Regions from separate parts of the Ligilactobacillus animalis genome, predicted to be linked through region 1. Evidence: riboswitches for the same ligand, from Rfam matches in the RefSeq annotation. Region 1 holds a riboswitch; the other holds the start of a gene.
What was found. A riboswitch is a leader RNA that binds a small molecule or an ion and turns the genes downstream of it on or off. The one in region 1 is predicted to bind preQ1.
Positions count from the first base shown of each region.

Region 2: linked by a shared signal. The riboswitch ahead of GSR62_RS01715 (nucleoside hydrolase) and the one ahead of GSR62_RS00755 (QueT transporter family protein) in region 1 are both predicted to bind preQ1.

Region 1 covers NZ_CP047141.1:164,104-170,551, forward strand. The annotation lists gene GSR62_RS00725 (TerC family protein) at 1-274, shown strand, start outside; gene GSR62_RS00730 (GNAT family N-acetyltransferase) at 286-810, shown strand; gene trxA (thioredoxin) at 832-1,143, shown strand; gene GSR62_RS00740 (DegV family protein) at 1,225-2,073, shown strand; gene GSR62_RS00745 (3-oxoacyl-ACP reductase) at 2,179-2,943, opposite strand; gene GSR62_RS00750 (DUF2829 domain-containing protein) at 2,943-3,170, opposite strand; gene GSR62_RS00755 (QueT transporter family protein) at 3,185-3,673, opposite strand; PreQ1 riboswitch class I at 3,680-3,727, opposite strand; gene GSR62_RS00760 (GH25 family lysozyme) at 3,861-6,350, shown strand; gene GSR62_RS00765 (glycoside hydrolase family 70 protein) at 6,367-6,448, shown strand, end outside.
Region 2 covers NZ_CP047141.1:365,174-371,621, reverse strand. The annotation lists gene recQ (DNA helicase RecQ) at 1-949, shown strand, start outside; gene nadE (ammonia-dependent NAD(+) synthetase) at 1,168-1,995, opposite strand; gene GSR62_RS01725 (nicotinate phosphoribosyltransferase) at 2,010-3,479, opposite strand; gene GSR62_RS01720 (WecB/TagA/CpsF family glycosyltransferase) at 3,625-4,359, shown strand; PreQ1 riboswitch class I at 4,430-4,474, shown strand; gene GSR62_RS01715 (nucleoside hydrolase) at 4,495-5,493, shown strand; gene GSR62_RS01710 (ECF transporter S component) at 5,486-6,040, shown strand; gene GSR62_RS01705 (GntR family transcriptional regulator) at 6,083-6,448, opposite strand, start outside.

The sequences.
Region 1 (6,448 bases):
AGCTTCGTTGGCGATCTCACCTAATCCAGTCATCGTCTTGATCGGTGGCTTGATCGGGATCTTATGTATGCGGGGGATCGCGGAAGTTATCATGCGTCTGATCGATATCGTGCCAGAGCTTGAAGTGATGGCATACTTTTTGATCGGTCTGATCGCGATCAAGTTATTCTTAACGATCCCGATGATCGATATCGAGATCCCGGCTGCGGCCTTTGGGATCGTAGTCTTGGCCTCGGTCGTAGTGACTTTGGTCGTTCATAAAGTTAGAAATTAAGAGGAAGTTTCATGTTATTGCAGCGGTTAAATTTTTTATTGCCGTACACAGTCAAACGATTGACCTCAGCTGATGTAGATGAGATCTTAGCTTTACAGGCTAAACATTCAGAATATCATCAGCATTATCAAACAAGTCCAGTAACTAAAGCAGATATTTTAGCTGAATTAGAAACATTGCCGCCAAAAGCTTTACCAGAGCAAAAGTTTTATCTAGGTTTTTATGCTCAAGACGAGTTAGTGGTACTGGTAGATCTGGTCTTAGATCATCCGCAAGCTAACTGCGCTTGGTTAGGGCTAGTGATGACCGAAAAGACAAAGTTGCGTCAGCACTATGCCACTAAAGTTTTGACGGCACTCAGATCCGCGTTGAAGCGTGAAGGCTACAAAGAATTAATGACTTCATCAGCCTTGTCAGATGTAAATGCGCAAGCCTTTTTGAATGCACAGGGGTTTGAACAAGGAATGGTGACTTCGGTGTATGACCCTAAATTAGGCCATGATATCCAAGTCGTCTTGCGTGGGATCGAGTTATAATTAGATATTTGGGGTGATGATTTGAACGCAGAGACATTTGCACAAAAAACAGCCAACGGTTTGGTCTTAGTTGATTTTTATGCTGACTGGTGTGGGCCTTGTAAGTTACTTGAGCCGGCATTAAAGACTTTGGAGCAAGAATTTGGTGAGCAGATCAAATTTGTCAAAGTCGACGTCCAACAAGACCAAGATCTAGCGGTGGCTAATAATGTGATGAGTATTCCAACGATGCTATTATTCGTCGATGGAGTTGCCAAAGAAAAATTGACTGGTTACAAACATTTGGCGGATATGCGTCAATATTTGACCAGTAAACTTGAACAATATAGTTAGATCAAAGAGGCTACAAAAACTTGTAGCCTCTTTTGTGATAGAATAATAGTAATTACTTTTTACAATAGGTGTCTTAATAAAATGAAAATAGCGATTTTAACGGATAGCTCAGCTGTGATCGATGCTGATGCTGCCGCGAATTTAGATGTAAAAATATTAGCTTTACCGTTACTTTTGGGACAAAAAGTATACTATGAAGGTCAAGATCTCCGTGATGGCGAGCTTTTTGACCTCGTGAATGACTCCAAAGAAACACTAAATATTGCTTCAGTCTCGCGGGAAACGCTCGCTCAACAGATGCAAATCTTAGCTGATGCCGGCTATACGGATGTGATCTGCATCTATTTAGCTAACGGGATCAATGCTTTAGATGAAAATTTACGAGCATACGCTAAAGCGGAAGTGCGCGCTTTGAATGTGCACCTGTTTGATTCACATACAACAGGCTTGGCGCAGGCAAAATTAGTGCGTCACGCGGCCAAACTAGTCAAAGCCGGTGAAAATGTCACCCAGATTTTAGCCGAGTTAAGTGTGATGCGTGATAAGACGCAGACCATCGTGATCGATGATATTCGCAATTTGCGTAAAACTGGTTATGTCTCAAATGGAACTCCAGTCGTTGGCAATGCTTTATTACACTTAAAGACGCTACTGGAATTTACAGATGATGGTAAATTAGCAGTCTTGGATACGAGTGTTCGGATGAAAAAGGCATACCATAAGGTGCTCGAACAGATCAATAGTAGTGGACAAGTAGTGACTGATCTCATGTTGATGTGTGATGAAGCTTCAGCTGAAACGGCCAATAAATGGCTACAAAAATTTCAAGTTGATCTTCCAGAAACAAGACTTGAGATCACACGGCTCAAACCCTCGATCAGAGCGCATGTGGGTGAAAAGAGCCTTTTAGTCAGTTGGATCTATGCTTAAGAATAATGAGGGTCCACCACGATAGCTTGATCGTGGCGAGCCCTTGTTTGCATTGTGAGCTAGTTTTTTATAAGAAAAAAGTCCCTGATACGAGGGACTCAAAAGTTATTTACCAACGCTCCAGCCACCATCGATCTGCATGACTGAACCGTGGATATAATCGGCGGCCGGACTGGCTAAAAAGAGGCTCAGTTCAGCCACTTCACTGGGATCAGCCCAACGTTTAGCGGGCGTGTTTTGGGCGACTTCTTTGGCCATCGTGGCATCGCCTGCAAAATCGGCTTGATTCATTGGGGTCTTGATCGCACCAGGAGCAAGACAGTTGACCCGAATACCCTTGGCGGCGTAATCAAAAGATAATTGTTTGGTATAGCCGATGATCGCATGTTTGCTGGCAGTGTAAGCTGCCCCGCCGCCACCAGCGATCAACCCAGCGATCGAAGCCATATTGACGATCACGCCATGTTTTTGAGCTAACATGGTCGGTAAGAGTGCGTTGGTCAATAAAAAGATACTCTTTAGATTTGTATCAAAGATGTCATCCCAGAGCTCTTCGGTCGTTTCTAAACTAGGTGTATAAGCATCTAAGATCCCAGCTGTATTGAGTAAGATATCTACTTGCGTGGTATGTTCTAGGATAAATGCCACTAGCTGTTTGATATCAGAACTTCTACGCACATCACAGGGATAAAAGTAAAAGTTAGCCGGATAAGCTTGCTTGAGGGCAATGAGCTCGGCGTTTTCAACTAGATCGGTCCCAAAAAAGGTCACACCTTGTGCTAGAAAGGCACGGACTTGAGCTAAGCCGATCCCCGAAGCTACGCCAGTTCCGACGACGACTTGCCCATCTAATTGAGAATAATTTGTCATTAGTCCACCAATTCCCAGTCAGTTGCTAAAACATCGCATGAAGTTGGCATGAATTGTGAAAGTGAGGGTTCCTCTTTAGTTTTGATCATGAGATAAGGGTTGATCTTTTCACCGTTTAAAGTGTCATCTTTAACGACAAAGATATATTCTTCACTTCCGCCCCAACCTACAGTTCGGACGGCTTTTCGGCCCGCTTTTAAAGCCGGTAAAACTTCTTCAAATGTCATCTTAAAATACCTCGTTATTCTGTTAGATCAATTGCTTTACTTAAGAAATAGACTAAAACTGCACCGAGAGTCATCGAAATAAATTCGCCGATCCCGACAGAAAGATAAGTTGCCCAAAATGGTAAGTCACTTACATAGTGTAACTCTAAGGCTACGCTCCAAGACATCAGTGTGCATATAATGACACAAATGGTCAACTTAAGTGGTACCGATCTGATGTTGCGTGTCGCCCAGTAGCTAAGCGAAGTCATCACCAAAGTCCCTAAAGTACCAAAGATCACATCGATGATCCCTAGGGGCGATTGAAGGTTGGCTATCGCACAGCCTAAAGTTACCGCCCAGATATAACGCTTATTAAAAATGCTCAAATTATTGAACAATTCTGAAAAGCGCAGTTGGACAGCTCCAAAGCTCAATGGGTTGATCAAAGTAAAGGCAACATATAAAGCTGCGACCATCCCAGCCTTAGCCAGCTGGACGGTCCGAGTATGTGTTTTTGTCATAAAATGTCTCTCCTAGTTTTTTATTACGGTGGGATGGTTGCGAACCACCAATGTATTAGTATAGGTAGAAATTATGAAAAATGCAAACTTTGATATGTAAAATTCAATATCTTACTGATATAATAAAGAATTGTTAAAAGTGTTTATTTTTATTAAAGGATTTTGATTTTCTGAAAGGGTGACAGAAATGGATTACAGGCGCAAGAAGAAGGTTTTAGCCAGCTATCGTAAGAATAAGCGTAAAATTTGGCTAGCTTCTGGCGTGACAATGATGGCGATCTCGAGTGGGATGTATGCAACACAGAACGTTAAAGCTGATCAGGTAAGCGTTGAAGCACAAAATACACAACAAGTAGTCACTGATAAGGATAGTAGTAACGTATCAAATGAACAAAATGATCAGACAACTGTTCAACTAGACCAACAAGTCTCTGAACAAAAAGATGTGCAAAATGAAAGTTCCAGCACAAGTGATCAAGCAAAAGTTGATTTGAATGATACAGCTCAAGAAGATAATACCAATGCTACTGATCAGGCACAGAATAAAGATGAGTTGTCGACAGAAGATGTAGTCGATGATACCAATGCTACTCAAGAATTGCAATTGACAACTGATGAGAAACAAGCCAATGAAAATGTGGCTGAAAATGCACAAGCACAACAACTTCAAGTTAATAAAGTTGCAACTAAAATGCAAACACCAGATGCTATATACATAGGAGATAGACAATATACTCGTGGGGATGCCATTGATGTGGCCTCATACCAATCTTGGCTAAATCAAGATGATTTCAATAAATTAAAGCAATTAGGTATCAAAGCTGTTGTTGTTAAACTAACTGAAGGCCAAAGCTATGTAAATCCTGCAGCTACTAAGCAAATAAATTATGCTAAGAATGCAGGCTTAACAGTGTCTATCTACCATTATGCGAGATTTAATGATGCTGCTACAGGTTATGCTGAAGGACAACATGTAGTAAATACGATGGAAAATCTAGGTTTAGGTCAAGATACATTGGTCTTTGCTGATATGGAAGACCATAGTACTTATAGTAATGACGTGCGTGGTAATTTGAATAGCTTTTGGAATGCTTTAACAGCAGCTGGATTCAATAACCGTGGTGTTTATACCGGTGGAGGCTATCCATATTATGAAGCTGCGATCGCAACTGTTGGTCGAGCAAAGACTTGGTGGTCACAATATCCATTTGTACCAACTAATAATGGTTATTATGAACAGGAATGGCGGAACTTAGGATATGGTGCTTGGCAATTTTCATCAACTGCTTACTTACCAGGACGAGAGAATATGGGGGCTTTAGACCTTTCGATCGACTTCAATGGTTTGTTCTCAAAATCAGATACAGCTGAAAAACCTGTCACCCAACAAGTTTTTAAAGACGGACATTGGTATTTAGTTGATCAAAAAACGGGTCAATATTTAACTGGTATCCAACCAATAACTGATCAAAATAAGGTAGTTTACTATAATGATGCAGGTCAAATGCAATATGGCCAACAAAAGATCGATGGTAAATGGTATTTATTTGATCAAGTTACAGGTGCTATGCAATATGGCTTCCAAAGCTTAAGTCCATATGGTCAAGATAAGACAGTTTATTACGCCAATAACGGTCAGATGCAATATGGTCAAGATAAGACAGTTTATTACGCCAATAACGGTCAGATGCAATATGGTCAACAAAAGATCGATGGGTACTGGTATAATTTTGATGTTGTTGATGGTGCGATGAAGACGGGACTTGTACAGATCCCAGAGCAAAATAAAACAGTTTATTATGCAAATAATGGTCGAATGCAGTATGGCTGGCAATGGGTAAATAATGCCACACGTTATTTTGATACATTCAATGGTGCAATGGTCACTGGTCAGCAAAAGATCAATGGTCACTGGTACTTATTTGACAATAGTGGCGCAATGCAACGTGGCTTCCAAAATCTCAAAGCTTACGGCGATGATAAGACAGTCTACTACAACCAAGATGGCTGGATGTTGTATGGCTGGCAAGGGATCGATAATGTTCCATATTATTTTGATACGTTCAATGGTGCAATGATGACTGGTGAGCGCTACATTAACGGTCACTGGTATTTGTTCAATGATAAAGGTCAAATGCAACGTGGTTTCCAAAAGGTAATGGAAAATGGCAAAGAAAAGACCGTTTACTATAACTATGATGGTTGGCGCCTTTATGGTTGGCAAGGGATCGATAATGTTCCATATTATTTTGATAAATCAACTGGTGCAATGATGACTGGCGAACGTTATCTCAATGGACATTGGTATTTGTTCAATGATAAAGGTCAAATGCAACGTGGCTTCCAAAAAGTAATGGAAAATGGCAAAGAGAAGACTGTTTACTACAACTATGATGGCTGGATGCTCTACGGTTGGCAGGGTATCAATGATGTTCCATACTATTTTGATACATTCAATGGCGCAATGATGACTGGCGAACGTTACATCAATGGACATTGGTATTTGTTCAACGACAAAGGTCAAATGCAACGTGGTTTCCAAAAAGTAATGGAAAATGGGAAAGAAAAAACAGTTTACTATAACTATGATGGTTGGATGCTCTATGGTTGGCAAACGATCAATGGTAAACGTTATTACTTTGATACCTTTAATGGCGCGTTATTAAAAGAAGAATAGGAGTATATGAATAAAAATGTTTGAGAAAAAATTACACTACAAGATGTATAAAGCTGGTAAACATTGGGTATTTGCAGCAATTGCAGTGGGAATTTTTG
Region 2 (6,448 bases), 200 kb from region 1:
TCGTACCCCCGTCATGGTCGCTACCAATGCCTTTGGGATGGGGATCGACAAAAGCAACGTCCGCTTCGTGATCCATGCTCAAGTTCCCGGTAGTCTGGAGGCCTATTATCAAGAAGCAGGCCGCGCTGGGCGTGACGGACTACCAAGCGAAGCGATCTTATTTTACAAAGATGCGGACCTGCAAGTCCAACGTTTCTTTATCGATAATTCCCAAGCCGATGAACAACACCGTGAATTTGACTACCAAAAACTCCAGGCTTTGACCCGCTATGCTAATACCGAAGAATGTTTGCAACGCTTTTTAGTCCAATATTTCGGCCAAGATTGTCCTGATTGTCAAAAATGTACAAACTGTACTGATACCCGTGAAAAACAAGACATCACAAAAGAAGCTCAGATGATCATGTCGTGTATCGTGCGGATGCAATCGCGTTTTGGTAAAAAGATCGTCGCTCAAGTTTTAGCGGGCTCTAAGGCGAAACGGATCCTTGAATTGAATTTCGATCAGCTTTCAACTTATGGGATCATGCACCAAAAAACCAAAGAGATCGAAACTTTGATCGACTTTTTGACTGCCAGTGGTTATCTCAAAACGAGCAGTGGCCAATTTCCCACGCTCCATGTGACGCAAACGGGGCTGGAAGTCTTACGGGGCCAAGCAAAAGTTTATGCCCGCATCGAAAAAGCCGAGCGCAACAGTGAACAACCGGTGGAAAGTGGCTTATTTGAACATCTCCGCAAATTGCGCCGGCAGCTGGCTGAAGCGCAACACGTCCCACCATTTGTCATCTTTTCCGATCAAGCTTTACAAGACATGTGTGTGCTCTTACCGACAAACGAGATGGAATTCTTAGAAGTCAAAGGTGTCGGTCATAGCAAACTTGAAAAATACGGAACGATCTTTTTAGATGCTATTAAAGAATATCAGAGTGTGAGCCAGCCCGGGTAGCTCCGTACAGATAACAAGAAATCCACTAAGATGCAAAAAACGCATCTTAGTGGATTTCTTGTTATCTGCTAGGAGTTAGGCTGGCGAGCACGTTTCCACTATATAACTCAGATGCGTTTAACAGTATGCAAAAAGACCACCCAAATTTATCCCAAAATTCGAGTGATCTTCATTCAAATATATGTCACAGCTTTTTTATCTGAGTGGACTTACTAAGCCTATTTCCAAAATGTATCGTAGACCGTGATCGGCAAATGACGTTTGTGTCTTGTCTTAGTAAACCAATTTTCGATCTTTTCAGCTGCATCGGGGCGCACTTCTTTACCTTCTAAATAGTCATCAATATCATCATATGTCACACCTAAAGCGACTTCATCTGGTAAAGCTGGGCGATCTTCTTCTAGATCAGCTGTCGGTGTCTTTTGGTAGAGATGTTCAGGCGCACCTAGGACTTCTAGCATTGCTCGACCTTGGCGCTTGTTTAGCCGCCATAACGGCATGATATCAGCACCGCCATCCCCAAATTTGGTGTAAAAACCAGTGATCGCTTCAGCAGCGTGATCAGTACCTACAACAGCCCCACTATTAGCACCGGCGATCGCATATTGAGCGATCATGCGTTGGCGCGCCTTGATATTGCCCTTGTTAAAGTCACTTACAGTCACATCATTAGCTTGAACGGCTACGACCATCGCATCGGCTGCTTCTTTGATGTTGACCCGCATCATTTCATCAGCTTGCATAAATTCGATCGCATCCAAAGCATCACTTTCATCGGCTTGAGTGCCATAAGGTAAGCGCACAGCGATGAATTTATAACTAGCATCACCTGTCTCGGCGCGCAATTCAGTGATCGCCATTTGACATAACTTGCCACATAGCGTTGAGTCTTGGCCCCCAGAGATACCTAACACAAGTGTCTTTAAAAATGAATGCTTGCGTAAATAAGCTTTCATGAAATCGATCGAGCGTCTGATCTCAGCTTCAGGATCGATCGTTGGTTGGACTTTTAATTCAGCAATGATCTCTTGTTGTAATGTTCTCATTAACTTTGACCTTCTTACTTTTCAAGTTTTTGATTGATACTTTCGCGAACCTCTTTGATGATCTTCATCTTGTTGTCGTAACATTTTTGTGAAAGATCGACCGGATAGTCTTGCGGGTTTAGATCACGCTTGTATTCTTCCCACAAGCTATCTAAATGCAATTTGGAATATTCTTTGATCTCCTCTAAAGTTGGTAGCTCATAGACCAACTCACCTTCTTTGAAAATATCACGCAACAAAGGACGCGCGTTAAAGTCAGTCACATCTTTATTGATATACGTATATTGTGGATGGAACATATAAAGTGATTTTTCCTTGCGTGGATCTTCATCCCCGATCGTAATATAATCCCCTTCGGATTTACCATCGGTCTTTTTAGTGATCCGCCAGACTTGCTTGCGTCCTGGAGTCGATACTTTTTCGGCATTGCTTGAGATCTTGATCGTATCTTCAAGTACACCATTTTCGTCCTCGATCGCTACCATCTTGTAGACCGCACCTAGAGCTGGTTGATCATAGGCCGTGATAAGCTTAGTTCCCACGCCCCAAACATCGATCTTGGCTCCTTGCATCTTCAAGTTGGTGATCGTCTTTTCATCTAGGTCGTTTGAAGCATAGATCTTAGCATTCGGAAAACCGGCTTCATCAAGTTGTTCACGGACACGTTTTGAAATATAGGCCATATCGCCAGAATCGATCCGGACCCCTAAGAAATTGATCTGATCGCCTAGTTCTTTAGCCACTTTGATCGCATTAGGCACCCCTGAGCGCAAGGTGTCGTAAGTATCAACTAAAAAGACACAATCTTTATGCGTTTTAGCATATGCCATAAAAGCATCATAATCATTGCGGTAAGCTTGAACTAAAGCATGAGCATGTGTCCCACTAGCTGGGATCCCAAAGATCTTAGCTGCCCGCACATTGCTGGTCGCGTCAAAGCCCCCGATATAGGCTGCCCGTGTTCCCCACAAAGCAGCGTCAAATTCTTGTGCGCGCCGTGTACCGAATTCAAGCAAGGCATCATCCCCACAAGCCGAACGGACACGAGCTGCTTTAGTGGCGATCAAAGTTTGATAATTAACGATATTCAAGATCGCTGTTTCAACTAATTGGCAATCTACCAATGGGCCTTCTACTTGGATCAAAGGTTCGTTGTTGAAGACGACTTCACCTTCAACGACTGAACGGATCGTCGCTTTAAATTTAAAATTGCGGAGATATTCGATAAAATCATCCGGATAGTCACCGATCTCTTTTAAGTAGGCGAGATCATGTTCAGTAAAGCGCAAGTTTTGAATATAATCAACGATACGCTCTAACCCTGCAAATATTGCATACCCATTTTGAAACGGCAGCTTACGAAAATAAACTTCAAAAATTGCCTTCCGCTCTGCCAGACCCTGACGCCAATATGTCTGCATCATATTGATCTGATAAGCATCAGTATGCAATGTATAACTGTCGTCTGGATATAATTTAACCATTTCTTTCCTCTTCATTAATCAATTGTTTTTCCGAAAAATTTTTAGCGGATTTGACTACATGAGTTTAATTTTATCACTTTTGAGCCAAAACACCAATCTAACTGCTATAATAATAACAAATCCTTAGATTTAGATGAGGTATATCATGCAAAATAATTTTGAAACTGTAAATGTTTTGGGGCTTGATTTTATCAAAGCCACCCAAACTGAATTTTTGGAACAACTAAAACGCGATAGCCAAACTAAAGCTGATCGTTTTATCGTGACCGCTAACCCTGAGATCGTCTTAGCGGCCAAAGATGACCCGACCTACGCTAAAACGATCCGCAGTGCTGACTACATCACGGCTGACGGGATCGGGATCATCAAAGGAGCTAAGATCTTAGGTGATCCGTTGCCCGAGCGTGTAACAGGCTATGATACATTAGTGGCTTTGTTAGCCTTTGCCAATAAACATCAAAAAAGAGTCTTTTTCCTCGGTGCTAAACCAGCTGTCCTAGAAAAAGTTTTAGCTAAAGTAAAAACTTCCTATCCTGACCTAAAGATCGCAGGGAGTTGTGATGGTTATTTCAAAGATGAAGCTAAAGTAGCCCGCCAGATCGAACAAGCCCGCCCTGATTTTGTCTTTGTAGCCCTCGGCTTTCCCAAGCAAGAATTCTTTATCGCTAAATACCGCAAGCTAGCACCTGCTATTTGGATGGGGGTCGGTGGAAGCTTTGATGTTTTGTCGGGTCAAACAAAGCGTGCCCCTAAATGGTGGATCGATCATCATCTCGAATGGGCTTATCGCTTATTAAAAGAACCAAGCCGTTTCATCCGGATGCTCGCTTTGCCTAAATATCTTTTATTAGTCTATCGCAAAAAAATTTTTGGTCGTTGATCAACAAGCCGTTGTTTAACGGCTTATTTTTTTCTATAATGGAAACTGCATTTATAAAAATCAAGGATAACTTGGACTGGTTCGCAAACTTCCCAGGATAAAAAACCAAGGATCTCATTAAGGAGGTTGGAAATTATGGATGCAACAACAACTCAAAAAGTTATCATTGACTGTGACCCTGGTATTGATGATAGCCTAGCTTTAATGTTAGCTTTGGCTTCACCTGAGCTCGAAATTCTCGGGATCACTACGGTCGCAGGCAATGTCCCTTCAGATCTAGGTGCTAAAAATGCACTCAAAATTTTAAATCATTGTCATCGTTTAGACATTCCCGTCTATTGTGGAGCTTCTAAGCCACTTAAACGTACCTATGTCAGTGCCCAAGATACCCATGGGGCTGATGGTTTAGGTGAGAGTAAGCTCCCTGAAGTCTCTCATTCATATCATTTAGGGGCCAGTGATTTTATCAATCAAACGCTCTACAATGAACCTGATTTAACGATCATCGCTTTAGGTCCACTAACCAACATCGCACAAGCTCATCAAAAAGCGCCCGCAGCCTGGAAAAATTGTGGTCGCTTGGTTTCTATGGGTGGAAATTTCAAAAGTTTTGGCAATTGCTCACCAGTTGCTGAATATAACTACTGGTGCGATCCTGATGCAGCAGCCTACTGTTTTGATAACTTACCTTTAAAGATCGAGATGGTCGGACTCGATGTGACTCGTAAAATGTTATTTACCCCTAATATTTTGGAATTGATCCGCCAAACACGGCCTAAAGAAGCTGACTTCATTCAAAAAATAACCCGCTTTTATTTTGATTTTCATTGGCAATACGAAAAAGTTATCGGTTGCGTCATCAATGATCCGTTGGCTGTCGCCTATACACTTTGTCCCGAACTTTGCCAAGGCTTTGCGGCTCACACTAAGATCGCAACAACTGGGCTTGCACTGGGACAAAGTATCGTTGATGAAAAAAACTTTTGGCAAGCTCCAGCTAACAGTTTCGTATTGACTCAAGTAAATGCTTTAGCAGCTATGAAATTATTTTTAAGCCGTGCCTGTGGCTTAGATCCTGATATGCTGGAACAAACACTACCTCAGATCGCTGATTTGGAGGTGCCACATGCCTAAAAGATCAACTCCACGGTACCTCACCCTATGTGCCTTAGGGATCACTTTGAATATCATTGGGAGTAACTTAGCGCTGTTTTTACACCTACCACTTTATCTCGACACGTTAGGGACTATGTTATGTGCCGCCTTGCTCGGCCCAACTGCGGGTCTACTAGTTGGGGGCAGTACGGCATTATTAGTTGGAATGACGACTGATGTTTTTTCTATATATTATTCACCGATCCAATTGCTGATCGGTCTGATAGTTGGGTTTATCTTCAAATATCGTACTCCCACTAAAATTTGGCAACTTTTTTTGGCCGCTCTCTTGATCTCCTTACCAGGAACTTTAGCTAGTACTGCGATCACCTATTTTTTATTTAATGGGATCACTAGCTCTGGTTCAAGCATGTTCGTTCAGATCCTAAGTGGAGCAGGCGTCCATCAAGCACTGGCGATCTTTTTGGTCCAGATCAGTACTGACTACTGCGACCGCTTGTTGACCCTTTATCTCATCTGGTTGCTTTATCGCAAATTACAACCGCGTTTTTCTTTTAAAGCCTAATAAATAGCGCCCCAAGTTCAAATGAGCTTGAGGCGCTTATTTTTATTTTTCTAGATAAAATTCAAACCGTTCACCAGCATACTGCGTGCGAACGTATTCAAAAGGCCGACCATCACCTAATTTAGTGATCTGACGTAGGCGTAAGATCGCTGAACCACGTTTTAACTCGAGATACTCAGCGATCTTTTCAGAAGCCAACATCGAGCTGACCGTTTGTTGCGCATGGCCGATCGTCAAGCCATTTTCTTGCAACGTACCATAAAGTGAATTGGTGATCTGCTTGCGTTGATAATTTTTGATCAGATCATACGGTAAAGTCGCCACTTCAAAACAGATCGGAACTTCATCGGCATATCTGATCCGCTCCATCCGCAATACTTTTTGGTCAGGCCCTAATTTTAAATGCTC